Regions from separate parts of the Blastococcus carthaginiensis genome, predicted to be linked through region 1. Evidence: predicted binding sites of a transcription regulator. Region 1 holds the regulator's gene; each other region holds the start of a gene.

The links. Region 1 encodes LexA, which represses DNA repair genes until DNA is damaged. Its sites were predicted from a motif close to TCGAACANNTGTTCGA; they were not measured.
Region 2: the regulator LexA is predicted to act here: its motif matches at 3,267-3,282, upstream of QOZ88_RS18930 (alpha-ketoglutarate-dependent dioxygenase AlkB).
Region 3: the regulator LexA is predicted to act here: its motif matches at 2,845-2,860, upstream of QOZ88_RS17860 (DUF6504 family protein).

Annotation. Positions count from the first base shown of each region.
Region 1 is NZ_JASNFN010000013.1:49,564-57,444, reverse strand. Features, by position in the region: gene QOZ88_RS12595 (vitamin B12-dependent ribonucleotide reductase) at 1-2,488, opposite strand, end outside; gene nrdR (transcriptional regulator NrdR) at 2,633-3,154, opposite strand; gene QOZ88_RS12585 (LysM peptidoglycan-binding domain-containing protein) at 4,473-4,988, opposite strand; gene lexA (transcriptional repressor LexA) at 5,194-5,958, shown strand; gene QOZ88_RS12575 (SMP-30/gluconolactonase/LRE family protein) at 5,962-7,020, opposite strand; gene QOZ88_RS12570 (phosphatase PAP2 family protein) at 6,992-7,714, opposite strand; gene hflX (GTPase HflX) at 7,773-7,881, opposite strand, start outside.
Region 2 is NZ_JASNFN010000030.1:3,146-11,026, forward strand. Features, by position in the region: rRNA gene QOZ88_RS18920 (23S ribosomal RNA) at 1-224, opposite strand, end outside; rRNA gene QOZ88_RS18925 (16S ribosomal RNA) at 713-2,229, opposite strand; gene QOZ88_RS18930 (alpha-ketoglutarate-dependent dioxygenase AlkB) at 2,615-3,244, opposite strand; gene QOZ88_RS18935 (RecQ family ATP-dependent DNA helicase) at 3,402-5,624, opposite strand; gene QOZ88_RS18940 (PHP domain-containing protein) at 5,705-6,550, shown strand; gene QOZ88_RS18945 (benzoate/H(+) symporter BenE family transporter) at 6,554-7,723, opposite strand; gene QOZ88_RS18950 (GNAT family N-acetyltransferase) at 7,828-7,881, shown strand, end outside.
Region 3 is NZ_JASNFN010000025.1:7,619-15,499, forward strand. Features, by position in the region: gene QOZ88_RS17850 (DNA polymerase III subunit alpha) at 1-1,929, opposite strand, end outside; gene QOZ88_RS17855 (SAV_6107 family HEPN domain-containing protein) at 1,926-2,438, opposite strand; gene QOZ88_RS17860 (DUF6504 family protein) at 2,438-2,761, opposite strand; gene QOZ88_RS17865 (YbaK/EbsC family protein) at 3,098-3,664, shown strand; gene QOZ88_RS17870 (GNAT family N-acetyltransferase) at 3,661-4,254, shown strand; gene QOZ88_RS17875 (phytoene desaturase family protein) at 4,251-5,918, shown strand; gene QOZ88_RS17880 (carotenoid biosynthesis protein) at 5,915-6,724, shown strand; gene QOZ88_RS17885 (glycosyltransferase) at 6,721-7,863, shown strand; gene QOZ88_RS17890 (flavin reductase family protein) at 7,860-7,881, shown strand, end outside.

The DNA.
Region 1 (7,881 bases):
GGGCGATCCGGATGTCCGGGTCATCGGTCATGCCGGCCGGCTCGAAGCGCATGTTGGTGAACTTCTGGATGTAGGTCTCCAGCGGCACGCCGTGCTGCAGCGCCAGCGAGATGCCGATCGAGAAGGCGTCCATGACACCGGCGAGGGTCGAGCCCTGCTTGCCGAGCTTGAGGAACACCTCACCGAGGCTGCCGTCCTCGTACATCCCGGCGGTCATGTAGCCCTCGGCGCCGGCGACGCTGAACGAGGTGGTGACGCTCGTCCGCTTCTTCGGCAGCCGCTTGCGCACCGGGTGCGACAGGGCGCTGGGCGCGGCCGCCTCGACCTTCTCCTCGGCCTTGGTGCCGTCGTTCTTGCCCTTCCCGCCCGACAGGGGCTGGCCGACCTTGCAGTTGTCGCGGTAGATCGCCAGCGCCTTGAGACCCATCTTCCAGCCCTGGAAGTAGATCGTCTCGACGTCCTCGACGGTCGCCGTCTCCGGCATGTTGACCGTCTTGCTGATCGCGCCGGAGATGAAGGGCTGAACCGCGGCCATCATGCGGACGTGGCCCATCGGGGAGATGGCCCGCTCCCCCATGGCGCAGTCGAACACCTCGTAGTGCTCGGGGCGCAGGCTCGGCGCGTCGACGACGTGGCCGTGCTCGGCGATGTACTCGACGATCGCCTCGATCTGCTCCTCCTGGTAGCCCAGGCTGCGCAGCGCTCGCGGCACCGTCTGGTTGACGATCTGCATGGAGCCGCCGCCGACCAGCTTCTTGAACTTGACCAGCGAGAAGTCCGGCTCGATGCCGGTCGTGTCGCAGTCCATCATGAAGCCGATCGTGCCGGTGGGGGCCAGCACCGAGGCCTGGGCGTTCCGCCAGCCGTTGTCGGCGCCGATCTCCAGGCACTCCTGCCACTGCTGCGTGGCGACCTTCAGCACATCGGCGTCGTCGGCGCCGACGGGACGGACGGCGTCGTTGGCGGCGGCGTGCTTGCGCATGACGCGGGCGTGGGCGTCGGCGTTGCGGGCGAAGCCCTCGTAGGGGCCCACGATGCCGGCGAGCTCGGCCGAGCGCCGGTAGGCGGTGCCGGTCATCAGCGAGGTGATGGCCGCGGCCAGCGTCTGGCCACCGCGCGAGTCGTAGGCGTGGCCGGTCGCCATGAGCAGGGCGCCGAGGTTGGCGTAGCCGATGCCCAGCTGGCGGTAGGCCCGGGTGGTCTCACCGATCGGCTCGGTCGGGAAGTCGGCGAAGCAGATCGAGATGTCCATCGCGGTGATGACCAGCTCGACGGCCTTCACGAAGTTCCTGGCGTCGAACGTGCCGTCGTCCTTGAGGAACTTCATGAGGTTCAGCGACGCCAGGTTGCACGAGCTGTTGTCCAGGCTCATGTACTCCGAGCACGGGTTGGACGCGTTGATGCGACCGGTCTCGGGGTTGGTGTGCCAGTCGTTGATCGTGTCGTCGTACTGGATGCCGGGGTCGGCGCACTCCCACGCGGCCTGCGTGACCTTGCGGAACAGCGACTTGGCGTCGACGGTCTCGATGACCGAGCCGTCGAGGCGGGCCCGGAGGCCGAACTCGTCGCCTTCCTCCACCGCGCGCATGAACTCGTCCGAGACGCGGACCGAGTTGTTGGCGTTCTGGTACTGGACGCTGGTGATGTCCTTGCCGCCGAGGTCCATGTCGTACCCGGCGTCGCGCAGCGCACGGATCTTGTCCTCCTCGCGCGCCTTGGTCTCGATGAACTCCTCGATGTCGGGGTGGTCGATGTCGAGGACGACCATCTTCGCCGCGCGGCGGGTGGCACCACCGGACTTGATGGTGCCGGCGGAGGCGTCGGCGCCGCGCATGAAGGAGACCGGCCCGGAGGCGGTGCCCCCGGAGGAGAGCAGCTCCTTGGAGGAGCGGATCCGGGAGAGGTTCAGGCCGGCACCGGAGCCGCCCTTGAAGATCAGGCCCTCCTCGCGGTACCAGTTCAGGATCGAGTCCATCTCGTCGTCGACGGCGAGGATGAAGCAGGCGCTGACCTGCTGAGGCGCGCTCGTGCCGACGTTGAACCAGACGGGCGAGTTGAAGCTGAAGTACTGGTGCAGCAGCATCCAGGTCAGCTCGTGCTCGAAGATCTCGGCGTCGCCCTCGGTGGCGAAGTAGCCGTGCTCGCGGCCGGCCTCGGTGTAGGTGAGCACCACCCGGTCGATGAGCTGCCGCAGGCTGGTCTCGCGCTGCGCGGTGCCGACAGCGCCGCGGAAGTACTTCGTGGTGACGATGTTGGTGGCGTTGATGCTCCACTCGGCCGGGAACTCGACACCGCGCTGCTCGAAGTTGATCGAGCCGTCCCGCCAGTTGGTCATGACGACGTCGCGGCGCTCCCAGGTCACCTCGTCGTACGGGTGCACACCAGCGGTGGTGAAGACGCGCTTGATCTTGAGGCCCTTGGCCCGGCCGGGCGTCTTGGCGCTGCGTCGGGTGCGGGCGCCGGCCACGCGGTCGTCGGTCTCGGTCATGGTGTGGAGCTCTCCCTGGTCGTGTGTCGCGTGGTGCTTCGCGGGGCTGCGCGGTGGTGCTGCGCGGTGGCGGATCGGGGGCTGGGGAAGAGCCGCGATCGGTAACTGCTCGAACTGCTGTCTATCGGGTGGCACCGACAGTTCTCAGGTGCCGGCGGAGCTGCCGGACGGGACCGGCTGCCGGGGCGCGGGCGGGCCCGTCTCCCCCGGCGGCGCGCCGGACTGCCGGGCCTTGAGCTCGGCGATCTCCCGCTCGAAATCGGCCACCGAGGTGAAGGAGCGGTAGACGCTGGCGAACCGGAGGTAGGCGACCTCGTCGAGCTCGCGCAGCGGACCGAGGATGGCCAGGCCGACCTCGTTGCTCGGCACCTCCGCGGCACCGCTGGCGCGGATGGCGTCCTCGACCTGCTGGGCGAGGAGCTTGAGCTGGTCCTCGTCGACCGGCCGGCCCTGGCAGGCCCGCCGGACGCCGGCGACGACCTTGCTGCGGTTGAACGGCTCGCTGACGCCGTTGCGCTTGACGACGGCGAGCACCGCCTCCTCGACGGTGGTGAACCGCCGACCGCACGCCGGACACGAGCGACGGCGCCGGGTGGTGGCGCCCTCGTCGGCCTCGCGCGAGTCGATGACCCGGCTGTCGGCGTTGTGGCAGAACGGGCAACGCACGGTGGTTCACCTCCTTCGCCGACGAGCCCCTCACCGGCTGCCTGTGGAGCTCCCTGGGGACATCCGGTGGACGCGACGGGGAGAACCTGAGGACGGGCCTGTGGACGGGCTTACAGCTCTGTAACTACTAGATGTAGGGGAACCCTAGGACGGCGCCCACAAGATGTGCAAGTGATCGTTTGCTCGGCGTGTTCCACCCCGACACTGCGGTACGCAGGCGGAACAGCGGCCCCCAGCCGTCACAGGAGCACCGCGACGACACGCCGGGAGTCGACCCGACCGGGCCCCGAGGAACTGCCCGCGGCGACACCGAAGAAGCGCGCGATGACACCGCTGCACCTCTCCCCCCACCGACCCCGGCGCGAGTTCCACGCTCGCCACGGCCGCCGCCACCCACGGGCGTCGGCGGCGGAGAGCACCGCGGGAGGTGCGGCACCACCGAGGGCCGCGCTGATCCGTCAGGCGCGGACGGAGCCGCCCACCCGAGGGCGCCGTGCGTGCGGCACCTGGTCGCTCAGGCGCATCGGCCGGGTGAGCAGCTCGGGCTCGAGGTCTGCGGGAGGCGTCCAGCCGTGCCTGACCGCACGCCTCTCGACCGGATGGGCGGAATGCGCGGCGGGCACCCCTCTGCCGCCCGGCCGGCTGCTTCGGGCGGTCGCCGGCACACCCGCGTCGACGGGGCGGAGGTGATCGGTGTCGGCAGCACGGTGCCGACCGACCACGGGACTCGGCGCGGTCGCCGGAGCCCGGTGGCGACCGGCCGGGGCCGCCGGCGCGGACGAGGCCGTCACCCCCTGAACCGCGTCGCTCTCGGGCGCGCGTCGACGGCCGCCCGTGCGAGAGGCGGCCGACTGGGCCCCACGACTGTCCCGCACCAGCGGGAGGCTGGCCGTCGCGTCAGGGTCCGTCGACGGAGCAGCTCCCGGCATGGCGGCCGCTTGCGCAGGCACCGCCTGCGTCGCGGGGGGCGGGGCCGAGGACGCGGGCTCCGGCAGCCGTACCGCGGCCAGTTCGGTCCACGTCATCTGCTCGACACCGTCCGACACGACCCGGACCCACATCTGGCACGCACCCGCGTCATCGTGCCGCCACCCCAGCAGCTCCCCCGCCCGCCAGGCCCCTGCCTGGTGGACCTCGACGACCTGGGGCTGACGGGTGAACACCGCGGCGCGGTTCTCCATGACGCTGAACACCCAGTGACCGTAAGCGGGCGGCGAGCACGGACCGTGAACACACCCACACGGAGGGTTGACGAAGTCGGCGACCGAGCTTGTAAACCTCTCGTTGCGGCCCACCGGAGTGCGCACGCCGGGGTGGATCAGGGCAGCACCAGCACCTGGCCGGGCCTGATCGCAGCGCTCTGGAGCCGGTTCAGCTGCCGGATGTCGACGACGACGTCGCGCACGTCCCGCCCCCCGGCCGCCGCACCCGCGATGGACCACAGCGTGTCACCCGGCTCCACGATGACCTTGGTCGTCCCCATGAGCTCGAGCGCGTCACCGTCCTCGCCGAGGACGGCGCCGCCCAGCGCGACGACACCCAGGCCGAGGAGCAGCACGACCACCGCGACCACGCGCCGCCCCCGTGCCGTCAACCGGAGCGGGGGCAGCGACTCCGCCGCCGGACCGGTCGCCGGACGACCGGTCGCCGACTGCCGGACCCGCGCCACCCCGTCGCCCGGCAGCCCCGGATCGGCGCGAGGTGCGACGGCATCTGCGTAGGCGCGGGGCGGCGGCAGCACCCTGAGGTGCCGGGCGGGCGCGGTCGCGGACCGCCCCCCGCACACATCGGCCGACATCTCTCCGCGGACCCGCAGCGCAGCACCGCTGTTCATGCTTCCTGCCCTCCCGACCGACACCTCGCCGGCCCGAACACTTGTTCGATTCGAACGCCTGTCCGATGTCTACCGGAAGCGACCGACAGAAGCGATGCGACACGGAGAACTTTCGAACGTGTGTTTGAACTGGTCGGCGATCAGCGCTACCGTTCACGCGACGACGACGGGCGAGCGCTGCACGGGCAGCCGGCGAGGAGGAGACGTGGCGGACTCGAACGGGACCTCCGGCGGCGGGCGAGGCACCCGGGCGGCAGCCCCCGATGCGAGCGGTACCGCCTCGGTGCGGGCGTTCCCCGATCGCACGGCCGACGGTGACGGCCTCACCCAGCGCCAGCGGCGCGTCCTCGAGGTGATCCGCGACTCGATCGACCGCCGGGGCTACCCGCCCTCGGTCCGCGAGATCGGCGAGGCCGTGGGGCTGTCGTCGGCGTCCTCGGTCGCCCACCAGCTCTCGGTCCTGCAGAAGAAGGGGTGGCTGCGGCGCGACCCCAACCGCCCGCGCGCACTCGACGTCCGGCTGCCGGGGGATGCCGGCCGCAGCACGGCCGCCCACGTCGAGCCGCCCGTGGTCGGCGACGGCGAGCGGGCCTCCGCCCCGACCTACGTCCCGCTCGTCGGCCGGATCGCCGCCGGTGGGCCGGTGCTGGCCGAGCAGGCGGTGGAGGACGTCTTCCCGCTGCCCCGCGAGCTCGTCGGCGAGGGAACGGTCTTCATGCTCAAGGTGGCCGGCGACTCGATGGTCGAGGCCGCGATCTGCGACGGCGACTGGGTCGTCGTCCGCCAGCAGCCCACTGCCGAGAACGGCGAGATCGTCGCCGCGATGATCGACGGCGAGGCGACGGTCAAGACCTACAAGCGGCGCGACGGCCACGTGTGGCTGCTGCCGCACAACCCGGCGTACGAGCCCATCCCGGGCGACGAGGCGACGATCCTCGGCCGGGTCGTCAGCGTTCTGCGCCGGGTCTGACCCTCAGGGCCGGCGGCGCAGCCGTCCGGTCAGCCAGACCACGACGGTCGCCACGGTCGCCGCGATCAGGGCCGCGGCGATGGGCGACCGATCCGAGCCGGTGGTCAGCTCGGCGAAGGATGGGAGCGGCACCTCCGCGGGCGCCGGGCCCGACGCGGCAGCCCGGGCCGGCACGGGCACCACGGTGACGGCGCTGGGCAGACCTTCGCTGGCGACCACCAGCGCCTGGTTGTCGGCCGTGAAGCTGATGGCCTCGCCCTGGGGTGACTCCGGCAGCGCCACCCGCACCGGCTCCCCGGCCAGCGCGCCGACGACGTCGGATCCGGTCAGGGGCCAGACGTAGGCGTCGGTGTAGGTGCGGAGCGCCAGGGCGCTTCCGTCCGCCGCGACCGCACCGCCGGTGATCAGAAGCTGCCCGGCCCGGCCCACCGGGCCGCCCGGGGTCCCGGTCAGCGTGACGTTCACCGACCCCACCCGCTCCATCGGCACCGTGCCGCCGTCCACCAGCGCTGCGGCGGGACGGTAGACGCCGCTGGCCCCGAGGACCTCCTTGGTGACGACGTACGGCGTCCCGTCCGGCGCCAGGAGCAGCGCCTCGGCGTCGTGCGCGCCGTCGGGGTAGGTCAGCCGGTGCAGCGCCGTCGTGCCGTCGGGTCGCAGGACGTGCAGCGCCACGGTCGGGCGGACGGAGCCGTTGTCCCCGATGTCGGCCACCCAGACGCTCCCGTCGGGCGCCACGCCGAGGTCCTCGGGGTCGAAGGGGTCGACCTCCCCGGTCTGGACGTCGACGACCGCGCACGAGGAGTCCAGCCCGTGGACGGTGACCTGCTCGCCGCCGTCGTTGAGCGCGAGCATCTGCTCCCCCACGACCACCAGCCCCGAGAGCTCGGCGAGCCGTGGGTCGGTGATCGCGCACCGGACCTCCGGCGCCGGCGCGGGGGGCGGCGCCTCCGCGAGAGCCGGAGCGGGAGCGAGCACGACCGCGCCGCCGACCAGGGTGCTCGCGACGACGAGCCGGCACCTCCGGGCGCGGTCAGGAACGGGGACGGCCTGCTCGGGCACGTACCCAGCGTGACAGAACCATCTCGTCCAGTGCATGAACCACGCCCAACAGGACGATCCCGACGGCTGCGCCCACGACCGCGTCGGTGATCCAGTGGAAGTCCAGCGACACCATGGCCACGCCGGTGGCGACCGGCCCGACCACGCTCAGCCACCAGAAGGTCCGCTGCACCGCGGCCGGCAGGCCGTACTCGACCGCCTGCCATCGGGCGACACCCCACATGAGCACCGCGTTGGCGACATGACCCGAGGGGAACGAGACGCCGTCGGAGTGGAAGAAGTAGGACCCGGGAAACGCCGGGGCCGTGCGGCCGAGGCCGTGCTTGATCGCGTAGACCCCGGCGGTCAGCAGCCCCAGGGCGAGGAGCACCCGGGCGGCCGGCAGCCAGGCCCCCCGCCGCCAGAAGAGGTAGCCGATCAGGATGGCGAGCACGACGAGGATCGTCACGCGCCCGCCGATCTGGGTGACCACCCAGACCGCCGGGTAGCCGGTGGTGTCCCGCAGCCCCCAGTCGCTGACGATCTCGGACACCCGCAGGTCCAGCCGCTCGGACGGGCCGTGGGCGAGCAGGTCGGCCGAGAGCAGCACACCGACCAGCAGCGCCGCGACGACCAGCCACCACGGCGGACGGCCGACCGGGACGACGGGGGCGGCGCGCGGTGCATCGATCACCCGCACCGCGCCTCTGGTCACGCCGCCACGGTACCGGCCCGTGACCGGATCGTGATCCGCGACGGTCGACGCGTCGCGCTCAGCCCACCGGGACCGCGAACTCCTCGAGCAGCGCTGCCAGAGCGCCGTCGACCCGGGCCGTGAGCCGTGTCCCGCCGGCCTCGTGGAGCTCGCCGAGCACCTCGCCG
Region 2 (7,881 bases), on a different contig from region 1:
TCTCTTCCTGTGGGTACTGAGATGTTTCACTTCCCCACGTTCCCTCCACACGCCCTATGTGTTCAGGCGCGGGTCACACCACATGACTGGTGCGGGGTTCCCCCATTCGGAAATCCTCGGATCAACGCTCGGTTGACAGCTCCCCGAGGCTTATCGCAGCCTCCTACGTCCTTCATCGGCTCCTGGTGCCCAGGCATCCACCGTGTGCCCTTAACAACTTGGCCACACAAAAATCCCGCCCCACACCCCCGGAAGGAAGCGTGCAGCGGGCCTACAACACTTGAAACTCTGCTACCAGAGTCAGAAGATGCTCGCGTCCACTGTGCAGTTCTCAACGTACGACCAGCCACCGCCTGCACCGACCCCGCCAGACCCGACCCCACCCACAGGCGGCGATCAGCGGTACGAGACCCAGACGGCCCTGACACGAGAAACCAGAACCAGAACCCCCCTTCACGGGGACCCCGGGTCCGCTCCCTCAGGACCCAACAGCGTGCCTACCACCAGCCACCCGACCCCACCCCGCTCCACGCACACACCAGATGTGTGCAGTACTAGGGGCAGCACCAGGCTGCCGGTGCGAACTGGTCAGCGTTCCACCCTCGAGCACCACCCCAGACACGACGCGACCCCCCGAGACTGAGGGGCCGTCACGGCCTGGGCGCGGCTCTGCACCACCCCCGCGAAGCGGAGGTAGTGAGATGCTCCTTAGAAAGGAGGTGATCCAGCCGCACCTTCCGGTACGGCTACCTTGTTACGACTTCGTCCCAATCGCCGATCCCGCCTTCGACGGCTCCCTCCACAGGGGTTGGGCCACCGGCTTCGGGCGTTACCGACTTTCGTGACGTGACGGGCGGTGTGTACAAGGCCCGGGAACGTATTCACCGCAGCGTTGCTGATCTGCGATTACTAGCGACTCCAACTTCATGGGGTCGAGTTGCAGACCCCAATCCGAACTGAGACCGGCTTTTTGGGATTCGCTCCACCTCGCGGTATCGCAGCCCTTTGTACCGGCCATTGTAGCATGTTTGCAGCCCTAGACATAAGGGGCATGATGATTTGACGTCATCCCCACCTTCCTCCGAGTTGACCCCGGCAGTCTCCTATGAGTCCCCACCATCACGTGCTGGCAACATAGAACGAGGGTTGCGCTCGTTGCGGGACTTAACCCAACATCTCACGACACGAGCTGACGACAACCATGCACCACCTGTGCACGGCCCTTACGGACCCCCCATCTCTGGAGGATTTCCGTGCATGTCAAGCCTAGGTAAGGTTCTTCGCGTTGCATCGAATTAAGCAACATGCTCCGCCGCTTGTGCGGGCCCCCGTCAATTCCTTTGAGTTTTAGCCTTGCGGCCGTACTCCCCAGGCGGGGCGCTTAATGCGTTAGCTGCGGCACGGAGACCGTGGAATGGCCCCCACACCTAGCGCCCAACGTTTACGGCGTGGACTACCAGGGTATCTAATCCTGTTCGCTCCCCACGCTTTCGCTCCTCAGCGTCAGTTTCGGCCCAGAGACCCGCCTTCGCCACCGGTGTTCCTCCTGATATCTGCGCATTTCACCGCTACACCAGGAATTCCAGTCTCCCCTGCCGAACTCAAGTCCGCCCGTATCGACTGCAGGCCTGAGGTTGAGCCTCAGGTTTTCACAGCCGACGCGACGAACCGCCTACGAGCTCTTTACGCCCAATAATTCCGGACAACGCTTGCACCCTACGTATTACCGCGGCTGCTGGCACGTAGTTGGCCGGTGCTTCTTCTGCAGGTACCGTCACTCTCGCTTCGTCCCTGCTGAAAGAGGTTTACAACCCGAAGGCCGTCATCCCCCACGCGGCGTCGCTGCGTCAGGCTTCCGCCCATTGCGCAATATTCCCCACTGCTGCCTCCCGTAGGAGTCTGGGCCGTGTCTCAGTCCCAGTGTGGCCGGTCACCCTCTCAGGCCGGCTACCCGTCGTCGCCTTGGTAGGCCACTACCCCACCAACAAGCTGATAGGCCGCGGGCCCATCCCCAGCCGATAAATCTTTCCACCACCAGACCATGCGGTCAGCGGTCATATCCGGTATTAGCCCCAATTTCTTGGAGTTATCCCAGAGCCAGGGGCAGGTTGCCCACGTGTTACTCACCCGTTCGCCACTGATCCCCACCGAAGCGGTTCACCGTTCGACTTGCATGTGTTAAGCACGCCGCCAGCGTTCGTCCTGAGCCAGGATCAAACTCTCCGTAGATGATTTGATACCGGCTGAGAACCGAGAGCTGACACTCTCGATATCAATCAACCAAAGGAATCCCAGCCGATCCGAAGACCGGCACGGGGTATTACTTGGCACTGACTTTCGGCACGCTGTTGAGTTCTCAAGGAGCGGACGCGCACGAATCCGGGCCAATTTCTTGGCCTTCGTTCGAGGCGATTTCCCCACTCTACACCGGGCTCCGCAGCAGCTCGGCCTCAGGGGCTCTGCCGGCGGTTTCCCGGGCCTCGCGGCCCGGTCCGTTCTCGCTCGGTGCAGGGAGAACAGTACACGCCCCCGGAGGGGGCCTGCAGGGGGGGTCCCCGGCCCCGTCCCGGGCACCGCCCCGAGCCTGCACGGGAGGCGGCGCGGGAGGTCCTTCTCAGGCGACGCCACGCGGGCGGAACTGGACGCTCACCCGCGGACCCACCGGCCTCGCCGTCTTGGGGATGCAGTGCTCCCACGTCCGCTGGCACGAGCCACCCATCACGACGAGGTCGCCATGCCCGAGGGGGAACCGCAGCGACTCCCCACCACCGGCCGGCCGCAGCAGCAGCGGCCGCGGGGACCCGAAGGAGACGATGGCCACCATGGTGTCCGCCGATCGCCCGCGGCCGATCCGGTCGCCGTGCCAGGCCACGCTGTCGCGCCCGTCCCGGTAGAGGCACATGCCCGCGGTGACGAAGAGTTCGCCGAGCTCCGGCAGGTAGTGGCGGTTCAGCTGCTCGCGCGCGTCGGTCAGCAGCCGGTGCGGGAGCTCCTCCTGGCCGGAGTACCAGCGGAGCAGCCGTGGTACGGCGACCTCGCGCTCGTACATCTGGCGGCGGTCCTCCCGCCAGCCGATGTCGCCGAGCAGCACGTCCAGCACCTCGTCGGAGCCGGTCACCCAGCCCGGCAGGTGGTCGACCCACGCGCCGGCGGAGAGCTCGTGCCGCGCGACGCGGCCGGCGAGGGGCGTGAGCGCGGCCTCCTCGGCCAGGTCCCAGATGGAGGGCTGGTGCGCGAGCTGCATGCCGGCACGCTACTCCGACTTTCCGCACATGTGTGCGAAAAGCTGTGGACAGCGGTCCCACCCCCGGACCACCTGGCGGGCCAGGTGAGCGCGCGAGGCGCGGGCGCAGTGCGCGGACCCGGTGGGCCTCACCCGTCGCCGACTCACGGATGGGCCGTCAGGCGGTGAGCGCCAGGGCGAACGGCAGGATCGACGCCGCCCCGGCCCGGCGCAGCTCCCGGCCGGCGACGGTCATGGTCCACCGCGAGTCGGCCAGGTCGTCGACGAGCAGCACCGGCCCCGAGACCTCCGCCAGCCGCGCGCGGAGCTCCGGTCCCACGACGATCCGGTCCCACACCGCGGCCAGCCGGAAAGCGCTGTTCCCCCCGGGCTGCCCGGTCGGCCCACCGTGCGCGAGGGAGAGCTCGCCGAGGTAGGGCAGCCGCCCCATGCGAGCCAGGCCCTGCGCGACGCCGCTCACCAGCTGCGGGCGGCGTCGCGACGGCATCGCCACCACCGCGGCCGGGCGCTCTGTCCAGTCCCAGGCGGCGAGCACCCGGCCGCAGGCCCGCAGCAGCTCCTCGTCGGGTGGCACGTCGGAGACCGAGCGCCGCACCGGGACCTCGAAGGCCGCGTCCGGGTCCTCCTCGATGCCCGGCGCCTCGAGGTCGAGCTCGACCACCCCGCCGACGCCGTCGTCCCCGAGCAGGCTGCGCAACCGCTGGCCCCAGCCCAGGTCGGTGAGCCGGGCCACCGCCCGGCCCGTCTGCAGCTGCTCCCCCGGCGGGATCTTCCCCTTCACGTCGACGCCCAGCCGGTCGGCGCCGGTCGGCCACATCGCGCGCGGCGCCAGCTCCACACCGGGCCGGTCCAGCGCGGCAGACGCCGCCTCGGACGCCGCCTCGGGCACGTCGGCCGCGTACCAGGGGCCCGCGCAGACGTCGCAGCGGCCGCAGGGGGACGCCGTCGGGTCGTCGAGCGCGGATTGCAGGAAGGCCATGCGGCACTCGGCCTCGTCGACGGGCTTGGCGTAGGTGAGCATCGCGCGCTGCTCGGCCTCGCGGGTGCGGGTGACGCGGGCGTAGCGGTCCGCGTCGTAGACCCACGGCTGCCCGGTGGACCGCCAGCCGCCCTGCACGCGCTCCACCGCGCCGTCGACGGCGAGCACCTTGAGCAGCAGCTCCAGGCGGGACCGGCGCACGTCGGCGACCGTCTCCAGGCGGGCGACCGACCAGGCCCTGCCGTCGGCCATCGCCGTCAGCACCGCGGCGGCGTGGTCCTCCCGCGGCATCGAGGAGGTGGCGAACCACTGCCAGATGGCGATGTCCTCCGGCCCGGGGAGCAGCAGCACGTCGGCGTGCTCGACGGCGCGCCCGGCACGGCCGACCTGCTGGTAGTAGCTGACCGGGGAGGACGGCGCCCCCAGGTGGACGACGAAACCCAGGTCGGGCTTGTCGAAGCCCATGCCGAGGGCCGAGGTGGCGACCAGCGCCTTCACCTCGTTGCCCCGCAACGCCTCCTCGGCGTCCTTGCGGTCGGCGTCGTCGAGGCGGCCGGTGTAGGCGCGTACCTCGTGGCCGGCGTCGCGCAGCAGGTTCGCCGTCTCCTCCGCCGCCGCGACGGTGAGCGTGTAGACGATGCCGCTGCCCGGCAGGTCGCCGAGGTGGGCGGCCAGCCAGGCCAGCCGCGCCCGGTCCGACGGCAGCCGGAGCACCCCCAGCCGCAGCGAGTCGCGGGAGAGCGGGCCGCGGACCGTCGTCACCTCGACGCCACCGGCGCCCAGTTGCTCGGCGACGTCGGCGACCACCCGCTCGTTCGCCGTCGCCGTCGTCGCCAGCACGGGGGTGCCGTCGGGAAGGGTGCCCAGCAGGTCGCGGATGCGGCGGTAGTCGGGGCGGAAGTCGTGCCCCCAGTCGGAGACGCAGTGCGCCTCGTCGACGACCACCAGGCCGCACCGGGCGACCAGCCCGGGCAGCTGCTCCTCGCGGAACCGCGGGTTGGTGAGCCGCTCGGGCGAGACGAGCAGGACGTCGACGTCGTCGGCGGCCAGGCGGGCCGCGATGTCGTCCCACTCGGTCATGTTGGCGCTGGAGATCTCGACCGCGCGGATGCCGGCGCGGGCCGCGGCGGCCACCTGGTCGCGCATCAGCGCCAGCAGCGGCGACACGAGCAGCGTCGGGCCCGCGCCGCGGCGGCGGAGCAGGGCGGTGGAGACGAAGTAGACGGCGGACTTGCCCCAGCCGGTGCGCTGGACGACCAGCGCCCGCTGGGAGCGCTCGACCAGCGCGGCGACGGCGGCGTCCTGCCCCTCGCGGAAGACGGCGTCGGGGCGGCCGGTCAGCTCCCGGAGGATCTCCAGGGCCTCGTCGGCGATCGAGGACGGCGGTGCGGCGGTGCTCATGCCGACGACAGTAGGCACGGGCAGGGACGGAACGGGTGGCCGCGCGGCACCTGGGGACGGCGGGGGAGAATCCACAGGCGATGGCACTCGAGAGGGCACACCAGGGGCAACTGCCGCCCGACAACCACGTGCACACCCACTGGTCGTGGGACACACCCGACTCCTCGACCATGCGCAAGGCCTGCGAGCGGGCGATCGCCCAGGGGCTGCCGGCGATCGCGTTCACCGAGCACCTGGACTTCACCGTGTGGCACGACGAGGACCGGGCCACCGAGGAGGGGCTGGTCGACCGCTACCCGGCCCACCAGCTGCCCATCGACGTCGAGGGGTACGTCGCGGAGCTGGCCGAGGTCCGCGGCCGGTTCCCGGAGCTGCGCATCTGGTCGGGGATCGAGACGGGCGAGCCGCACCTGTTCGCTGCGAGCATCGCCAGGCACCTCGAGGACTCCCCGGTCGACCGGATCCTGGGCTCGCTGCACTCGCTCTCCGACGAGGGCCGGCTGGTCGGGGTGGGGCGGCTGCTGCACGTCGACGCCGACGCGACGATGCGCCGCTACCTCGGCGAGATGGTCGGGATGATCGAGAGCAGCGACGTCTTCCAGGTGCTGGCCCACGTGGACTTCCCGCGGCGGTACTGGCCCGGCGGCAGCCACCGGTACGTGGAGAAGGACTACGAGGAGGAGTACCGGGCGGTGTTCCGGGCGCTCGCCGGCAGCGGCCGGGCGCTGGAGATCAACACCAGCAGCCCGCTCGCCTCCGCCGACCAGGTGCGCTGGTTCCGCGAGGAGAGCGGCGAGGCGGTCAGCTTCGGCAGCGACGCCCACGCGCCCACGGCCGTCGGGCAGAAGTTCGACCTGGCCGCCGCCGTCGCCGAGGCCGCCGGCTTCCGGCCCGGACGCGACCGCTTCGACTTCTGGCGCCGCTGACCGTCAGGCCGGGGCGACGGCGGGCTGCGGCCGGTACCAGGCCCAGAACGCCAGGCCGACGACGAGCGACCAGAACGCCGATCCGATGCCGCCCACGGTGACGCCGCTGATCGCCACGAGGATGGTGGCGACGACGGGGATCCGGTCCTCCGGCCGCGCCAGCGCGCCGCTCAGGGAGGCCGCCAGCACGGGCCAGAGCGCCAGGCCGGCGGCCGCGGCGACGAAGCCGGCCGGGGCCGTGACCACCAGCGCGGCGACGGCGGCCGAGACGAGCGCGAAGCCGACGTAGGTCAGGCCGGCGGTGCGGGCGGCGAGGTAGCGGCGTGAGGGGTCGGGGTCCGCCTCGGGGCCGGCGGCGAGCGCCGCGCTGATGGCGGCCAGGTTGATCGCGTGCCCGCCGAACGGGGCGCCGAGCAGCGTGCCGGCGCCGGTGACGGCCATGGCCGACCGCCAGGGCGCCCGGTAGCCGTAGGCCGCCAGCACCGCCATGCCGGGCACGTTCTGCGAGGCCATGGTGACCAGGAACAGCGGCAGCGCGAGCCCGATCACTGCGGTCGAGCCCAAGGCCGGCGTCGTCCACTCGAGGACGGGGACCAGGGCGGCGGCGTCCACCCCGCCGTCGCGCCAGGCCAGCCAGCCGATGATGCCGAGGGTGACGGCGAACGCGGCCGGCACGGCCCAGCGGGGGGAGAAGCGCAGCAGGACCGCCCAGACCAGCACGACCGGGACCACCAGCCAGGGCATCTCCAGCGCGGACCGGACCGGCTGCAGGCAGAGCGGGACCAGGACGCCGGCCAGCATCGCCTGGGCAAGCACCGGCGGGATCGCGCCGATCGCGGACCCCAACCGGGGCCACGCCGCGGTGAGCAGGACGAGCGCGCCGACCAGCACGAAGGCGCCGACGGCCACCTCCCAGGACGGCGCGGAGGCGGTCGCGAGGAGGGCCGCACCGGGCGTGGACCAGGCGACGGTGATCGGCATCCGCGTCCGCTGGGCCAGCAGCACGGTGGCCACCCCCATCGCCATCGACAGCACGACCAGGCCCGAGGCCGCCTGCCCCGGGGTGGCGCCGACCGCGCGGAGCCCGGTGAGCACGACGGCGAAGGAGCTCAGGAAGCCGACGAGCGCGGTCACCAGCCCCGCGACGGTCGTCGACGAGGGGGCGGCGGGCACGGCGGGGGACGCTAGCGGAGCGGACCGGGGGCGCTCCGTCGACGCCGGGCCGAGGTGGCCGACCTCACGCCCGGCCCCGGCCCACCCGGCCTACGTTGCTGATCATGGCTGCCTCCGCTCCGACGACCCGGGACGCCACCGTGGCCGACGCCGCCGCC
Region 3 (7,881 bases), on a different contig from region 1:
CAGCTCGAACGTCGTCGGGTCGTCCCGCGGGATCGCGTCGATGTCGACGACCTCGTCGTCGGTCCGCTCGATCTCGTCGAGGGCGTGCGCGATCGCCGACTGCATCCGGATGCCGAGCAGGTCCAGCTTGAGCAGTCCCAGCTCTTCGACGTCGTCCTTGTCGAACTGGCTCATCGGGTAGCCGAGGTAGCTGCTCTCCACCGGCGTGCGGTCCAGCAGCGTGGCGTCGGAGAGCAGCACCCCGCACGGGTGCAGCGCGATGTGCCGGGGCAGCCCGTCGAGCCGGGACACGAGGTCGAACAGCAGGTCGAGGTCGCCGGTGCCGCCGGCGCGACGCGAGCCGTACCGGCTGGCCCGCAGCTCGGGCAGGTCGCGCAGCGCGGCGTGCACCTGGTTGGCCCGGATGTGCGGGAACGCCTTGGCGACGGCGTCGATCTCCGCCGGCGGCAGGCCCAGCGCCGCCCCGACGTCGCGGATGGCGTGGCGCACCCGGTAGGTGTCCATCATCGAGATGCAGCTGACCCGGTCGGCGCCGAAGCGGGCGATGACCGCGTCGTAGACCTCCATCCGCCGCGCGGACTCCACGTCGATGTCGATGTCGGGCAGCTGGTGGCGCAGCGGCGAGAGGAACCGCTCCATCAGCAGCCCGTAGCGCAGCGGGTCGACGTCGGAGATGCCCAGCAGGTAGGTGACCAGGCTGCCGGCGCCCGATCCGCGCGCCGCCGCCCGAACCCTCAAGCTCTTGATGAGGTCGACCACGTCCGCGACGGTCAGGAAGTAGGACGGGTACCCGAGGGAGTCGATGACCCCGAGCTCCTCCTCGAGCCGCTGCCGCACCCGGGCCGTGGGCGCTATGCCCCGTCGCCCCAGCCCCGCCTCGCACCGGGTGCGCAGCACCTGCGCCGGACCCATCCCCCGCTCGGCCGGCGTGGTGACGACGTCCAGCTCGGGGTGCCGGACGCTGCCGATACCCAGGTCGCCGGCGGGGTCGACGGCGCACTGCTCGGCCAGCCGGGCGGTGCGTTCGAGCAGCCGCAGGGCGGCGTCCCGGTCGGGGCCGGTCAGGTCCTCGGCGACCTCGGCCATCTCCTTGCCCGACTTCAGGTACCCCTCGGCCGTGGTCCGGTCGACGTGCCGGGCGCCCAGCGGGACCAGCCGCCGGGCGGCGTCCAGCACGTCGGCGGTCGGGGCGTCGAGGGCGTCGACGTACCGGACCGCGTTGCTCAGGACCACCGACACCTGCTGCTCGGCGGCGAACCGGAGCAGCGCCTGCGCGCGCTGCCGGTCGCCCCGGCCGCGGTGGTGCACCACCTCCAGCGCCAGCCCCGGGCCGAAGACCGCACGCCAGGCGTCCAGCTGCTCGGCGGCCAGGTCGGCCCGGCCGGCGAGCAGGGCCCGGCCCACCGGGGAGCCGAGACCGAGCAGCGGGACCAGCCCGGTGGCGTGCTCGGCGGCGATCGCCAGCGAGCTCACCGGCTCACCGCGAGTGCCGCGCAGGTGGGTGGCGCTGGCGAGCCGGCACAGCGAGCGCCAGCCGGCGCCGTCGCGCGCGAGGAAGGTGACCCGGGGCAGCCGCGGGTCGACGCTCACCCCACCGCGGGCCGGCGACCGGCGCGGGGCCGTCGCGCTCCGCGGCCGGGGGGCCCGGGCCGCGGCGGGGTCCTCCCCCAGCACGTGCGCGAGCGCCGGCGGCACGCTGGTGCCCAGTGCCGGCGCCACCGCCAGGTCGACACCGAAGATCGGCCGCACCCCGGCCGACCGGCAGGCCTGCGCGAACTTCACCGCGCCGTAGAGCCCGTCCCGGTCGGTCAGGGCCAGGGCCGGCATGCCGTGCTCGGCCGCCCGCGCCACCAGGTCGGCCGGGTGGTTGGCCCCGTACCGCATGGAGTAGCCGGAAGCGACGTGCAGGTGGACGAAGGGGTCACTCACCTGCGGGGACCGGTGGACCGGGACATCGTGGACCGGGGCGCGGCCCCGCCGACCACGTGCGGCCGCGGGTAGCGGGGCGGCTCGGGCAGCGCATCGGCGCCCAGCCCGGCCTCGACCACGGTGAGGAAACCCCGCACGTCGCGGACCAGGTCGTCGGCCTCCCGCTCGGTGACCGCCCGGGAGAGCCCCGCCTCCGCCGCGGCGCGCTTGGCCGCGCCGGCGGCGAAGAAGGTGGCCCACTCCCCCAGCTCGGGGGCGACCTCACCGAGCAGGACCCATGCGCTGCGCGGGCGCCGGCGGCCACCCTCGGGGCGGGTGCGCGCGGCGAGCACCGCGGCGGCGGCGCGGAGGGCCGCCAGGTGCGCGGTGGCGTACCGCTCCCGCGGATCGGTGGCCGCGGCCGCCTCCGCCAGGCCGCGGTGGGCCTGGCCGAGCAGCCCGATGGCCGCGGCGGGCAGCGCGGGGGGCAGCGGCAGCTGGCCGGCCGGCACGGCGCGCGCGGCGCCCATCAGTCGTGCACCCGGACGAGCCACCAGCGGTTGCCGGAGGTGTCCCACGTCAGGTCGTAGACGCCGGCGAAGCTCATGCGCGACCGCCCGGCCCGCACCGCCTCCACCCGCCACACCTCGCGGGGCGCGACCAGGTCGTCCGACGCGCCGCCCGCCTCGGCGTCCCTCAGCCACCACGGCGCCGTCTCCACCCAGGAGTCGAGCAGCTCGCCCACGACGTACCGGGACTGCCCGCGCCAGAACTGCACCGGACCCAGCGGGCCGCGTTCGACCTGCACCTCTTCGCCGGCCCGACCGACGACCTCACCGAGCACCCGGCCCATGACAGCCTCCCCTCGCCTCGCCCCGCACGCCCGCCACCCCACCGGCGGGGAAGAGAGCCGGGAAGGGCGGGCCGATCAGTCGTTCGAACAAGCGTTCGAACGAGGTCCAGTAGACCGGAGCGCTCCCCCCGCGTCAAGTCGGGTCGCGGCGTGTCCGCCCACCCGCACCGACGCCGCGCGGGAGCGGCGCCGCGGAGGGAGGACTGCGCTGGCCGACCCCGCGCCGCCCCGGCCTCTCACCTCGCGAGGGGTGCAGGATCGGCCGGGTCGGCGGACGTGCCCCGGCGCCCCGCACCGCCGGGCGCGCGCACCCCTGGGCGGTGGCAGGATCTACGCATGAGCCCACCCCCGCACCCCCGGGTGGCCGCCGTCGCCCGTGCCCTCGCCGCGGCCGGCGCCGAGGGTGAGGTGCGCACCCTCCCCGCGGAGGTCCGCACCGCGGCCGCCGCCGCCGACGCGCTGGGCGTCCCGGTCGGCGCGATCGTCAACAGCCTGGTGTTCCTCGCCGACGGTGCGCCGCTGCTCGTGCTGACCAGCGGCGCGCACCGGGTCGACGTCCTCCAGGTCGCGGCGCTGCTCGGCGTCGGCTCCCTGGTCCCGGCGCCGCCGGACATCGTCCGCGAGGAGACCGGCCAGCCCATCGGCGGGGTGGCCCCGGTGGGGCATCCCGCCCCCCTGGGCACGCTGGTCGACGTGGAGCTCGCCCGCTACGACCGGCTGTGGGCCGCGGCGGGGCACCCGGCCGCGGTCTTCCCCACCAGCTACGACGAGCTGCTCCGCATCACCGCCGGCACCGCGGCCGAGGTGGGCGGGGGCCTCCTCGACGGCACCGCCACCACCGTCGGCGGGGACCCCGTGCCCGACGCGTCCCCGCCGGATCCCGCCGGGGCGGTCGCCCCGTGACGGGCACCCGCCCCGCCACCCGCATCCTCGAACTGCCCGTCCCGTGGATGCGCGAGCACATGCACGAGGTGCTGGCGATCTACGGATTGGCCATGGGCTACGACTCGGGCATCGTCGCCGGACGGTACGGCTACGCCGTCCAGCACACCGAGCGCCCCGGGTTCCGCGCCGTGGGCGCCTTCGCCCGCACCCCCGAGGGCGAGCGGCTGGTCGGTTTCGGCTACGGCTACCTCATCGCCCCGGGGCAGTGGTGGCACGACCAGGTGCGGGCCGCGCTCGACCGGCGGACGGCGAAGAAGTGGCTGCCCGGCGCCTTCGAGGTGTGCGAGCTGCACGTGCACCCCGACACCCAGAGCCAGGGGCTCGGCCGGCAGCTGCTGCACGCCCTGGTCGAGGGGCTGCCGCACCCGGTCGCGCTGCTCTCCACGCCGGACGCCGACACCAAGGCCTTCCGGCTGTACCGCGCCGACGGCTTCGTCGACCTGGCCCGCGGCTACCACTTCCCGGGCGACTCCCGGCCCTTCGCGATCCTCGGCGCCCGGCTGCCGCTGCATCCGCACGACCCGTCCGCGGCGAACCCCCGGTCGTGACCACCTCCCCCTCCGGCACCGTTCCCCCCGGCCCCGTGGACGTCGTCGTCGTCGGCGCCGGGCACAACGGCCTCGTGGCCGCCTGCTACCTCGCCCGGGAGGGCCTGTCCGTGGAGGTCGTCGAGGCCGACGACGTCCTGGGCGGGGCGGTCTCGACCGTGGAGCGCTGGCCCGGCGTGCACGTGGACCGCGGGTCCAGCGCGCACGTGATCGTCCGGCACAGCGGCATCGTCGAGGAGCTCGGGCTCGCCGAGCACGGCCTCCGCTACATCGACTGCGACCCGTGGGGCTTCGCGCCCGCGCCCTCCCCCGGCGCCCCGGGCCCGGACGGCCGGCCGCTGGTGCTCTCCGTCGACCTGGACGCCACCTGCGCCTCGATCGAGACCGCCTGCGGGCCCGACGACGCCGCCGCCTACCGCCGCTTCGTCGAGGTGTGGGGGCCACGCAGCCGCGCCGTCGTCGCGTCGTTCGGCCGGGCGCCGTCGGCCGGCGGGCTGCTCCGCTCGTTCTGGCCGCTGGGCGCGCCCGCCGAGGGGCGGCCGCGCACCCCGGGCGGCGAGCTCGCCGTCGACTTCCTGGGCTCCGGCGACGCGCTGCTGGACAAGTGGTTCACCAGCGAGCGGCTCAAGGCGGCGCTGGCCTGGTTCGGCGCGCAGTCCGGCCCGCCGATGTCCGAGCCCGGCACCGCCGCGATGGTCGGCTGGGTGGCGCTGCTGCACGACGTCCCGCCCGGCCACCCGGTCGGCGGCTCCGGTGGCCTGACGCAGGCGCTGCGCCGGCGGCTGGAGTCCGACGGCGGCCGGGTGGTGCTCGGCGACGGCGCCGCGCGGCTGCTCGTGGAGGACGGCCGGGTCGCCGGCGTCGAGATGCGGTCCGGCCGCGTCGTGCGGGCGCCGTCGGTGGTGGCCGCCTGCCACATCGGCGTCACCCGCGAGCTGGCCGGGGACGCCGCGCCCCCCGTGCTCGCCGACGCCGCGCCGCCCGTCGGCAACGGATTCGGGCTGGTCGTGCGGGCGCTGACCGACGCCCCGCCGTCCTACCCCGGTGCCGGCCCGGAGGCGCTGCAGGGGCTGCAGCTGCTGTGCACCGACCGCGCCCAGCTGGCCGCCGCGCACGGCGACTGGGGTGCCGGGCGGCTGCCCCGCGAGCCGGTGCCGCTGGCGATGTCGTTCTCCGTCAGCGACGGGACGCTGGCCCCGCCCGGGCAGCACGTCGTCACCATCTGGGGTCAGTGGTACCCGTACGCGCTGGCCGACGGCGGCGACTGGGATGAGCTGGCCGACGCCGAGGCCCGCCGCCTGGTGGCCGCCGTCGACCGCTACGCCCCCGGCTTCGCGGACTCGGTGCGGGAGACCTACGTGCAGACCCCGCTGGCCCTGGAGCGGGAGCTGTCACTCCCCCGTGGCAACGTCATGCACGTGGAGATGGGTCTGGCCAGCATGTTCGCCCTCCGCCCCACCCCGGGGCTGTCGGGCTACCGCGTGCCGGGGCTGACCGGCCTCTACCTGGCCGGCGCCTCGACCCATCCCGGCGGGGGCGTCTCGGGCAACTCCGGGCGGACGGCGGCGCGCACGGTGCTCGCCGACCGCGGGGCACTGCCCCGGGCGCGGGCCGTCGCCGGCCGGGTGCTGCACCGGGTGCGCGGCGGGGCGCGGCAGGCGTGACGACCACCGCACCGGCCCCCGCGCCCGCCGCCGTGCGCGTGGTCCCCTGGGCCCTGACCGCGGCGCTGGTCGCCACGGCGATCGCCTACCCGCTCGCCTCGGGCTCGTTCCGGGACACCGTCTCCTGGGGCATCGTGCTGCTGGGGTCGGCGCTCTCGGTCGCGCACGCGGGCCTCAGCCGCGGCGCCCGCACCGGCGTGGGCGTGCTGGTGCTGGTCGCGCTCGTCTCGATCGCCTTCGAGTCCGTGGGGGTGGCCACCGGGTTCCCCTACGGCAGCTACTCCTACAGCGACGTCCTCGGCCCCACCCTGCTCGGCGTCCCGTTCCTGGTGCCGCTGGCGTGGCTGATGATGGCCTGGCCCAGCTGGCTGCTCGGCGAGGTGCTGGCCCGGCCGGTGCGCGCATCCCGCCGCCGGCCGGCGCGCATCGTCTGGGCCGCGGCGGTGTTCGCGGCGTGGGACGTCGTCCTCGACCCGCAACTGGTGCAGGCCGGCTACTGGACGTGGGCCGACCCGACCCCCGGGCTGCCGGGCATCGACACCGTGCCGCTGACCAACCTGGCCGGCTGGCTGCTGGCCGGGCTGGTGCTGATGACGCTGCTGGACCTGCTGGTCGAGCGCACCGCCCGGGCGCCGCGCACCGGCCCGGGCGCCCCGCTGTTCGCGCTGGCGTGGATGACGCTCGGCGGCGCGCTCGCGCACGTCGGCTGGCTGGACCTGCCGGGGTCGGCGGCCTGGGGTGCCGGTCTCGGGGCGGCCGTGCTGGTCGTCCTCGCGGTGCAGCACCGGCGCGCGGGACGACCGTGAGCGGACGTCTGCTCCGCGTGCTGGCGGGCGTCTCGGTCGCCGGAGCCGTGCACGCCGCGGTGAACGGCGCGCTGCTGCGCCGCCCCCCGGCCGACCCGCCGCCGGTGGCCCGCCCGGTCACGGTGGTGCTGCCGGTGCGCGACGAGGCCGACCAGGTCGCCGGCTGCCTGGAGGCCCTGCTCGACCAGCGCGGGGTGGCCCGGCTCCGCGTCGTCGTCGTGGACGACGGCTCCACCGACGGCACCGCCGACGTCGTGCGGGCGGTCCCCGACCCCCGGGTGGTGCTGGTGGCCGCGCCGCCGCTGCCGGCCGGGTGGCTGGGCAAGCCGCACGCCTGCGCCGTGGGTGCCGCCGCGGTCGAGGGCGGGGACGACGAGGTGCTGGTGTTCGTCGACGCCGACGTCCGGCTCTTCCCCGACGCGATCGCCGCCGCGGTCGCGGTGCTCGACGAGCACCGCCTGGACCTGGTCTCGCCGTGGCCCCGGCCGCTCGCGGTGAGCGCCGCCGAGCGCCTCGTGCAGCCGCTGGCGCCCTGGCTGTGGACCACGACCCTGCCGCTGCGGCTGGCCGAGCGCTCGCCCCGGCCCTCGCTGGCCGCCGCCAACGGCCAGTTCCTCCTGGTGCGCCGTGACGCATACGCGCGCGCCGGCGGTCATGGTGCGGTGCGCGGCCAGGTGCTCGAGGACATCGCCCTGCTGCGGGCGGTCAAGCGCGCGGGCGGCCGAGGCGTGCCCATCGACGGCTCGTGCCTCGCCGCCTGCCGGATGTACGAGGGCTGGGCCGCCGTCCGCGAGGGCTACGCCAAGTCGCTGTGGGCGTCGGTGGGCGGGACGCCGGCGGGCGGGCTCGCCGCCGTGGCCGCCCTCACCGCCGTCTACGTCGTCCCGCCGCTGGCCGCCCTCGGCGGTTCCCGCGCCGGGCTGGTGGGCTACCTGGCCGGGGTGGCCGGCCGGGTGGCCAGCGCTCGGGTGAGCGGCGGCCGCGCCTGGCCCGATGCGCTCGCCCACCCACTGTCGGTGCTGGCCCTGGACGTCCTGATGCTCCACTCGGTGCGGGGGCGGCGGCGCGGCACGCTGCGATGGCGCGGCCGACCCGTCGACGCGACCGGGCCGACGGCGTCGGCGACGATGGGCCGGTGACCTCCGCCGAGCAGCAGC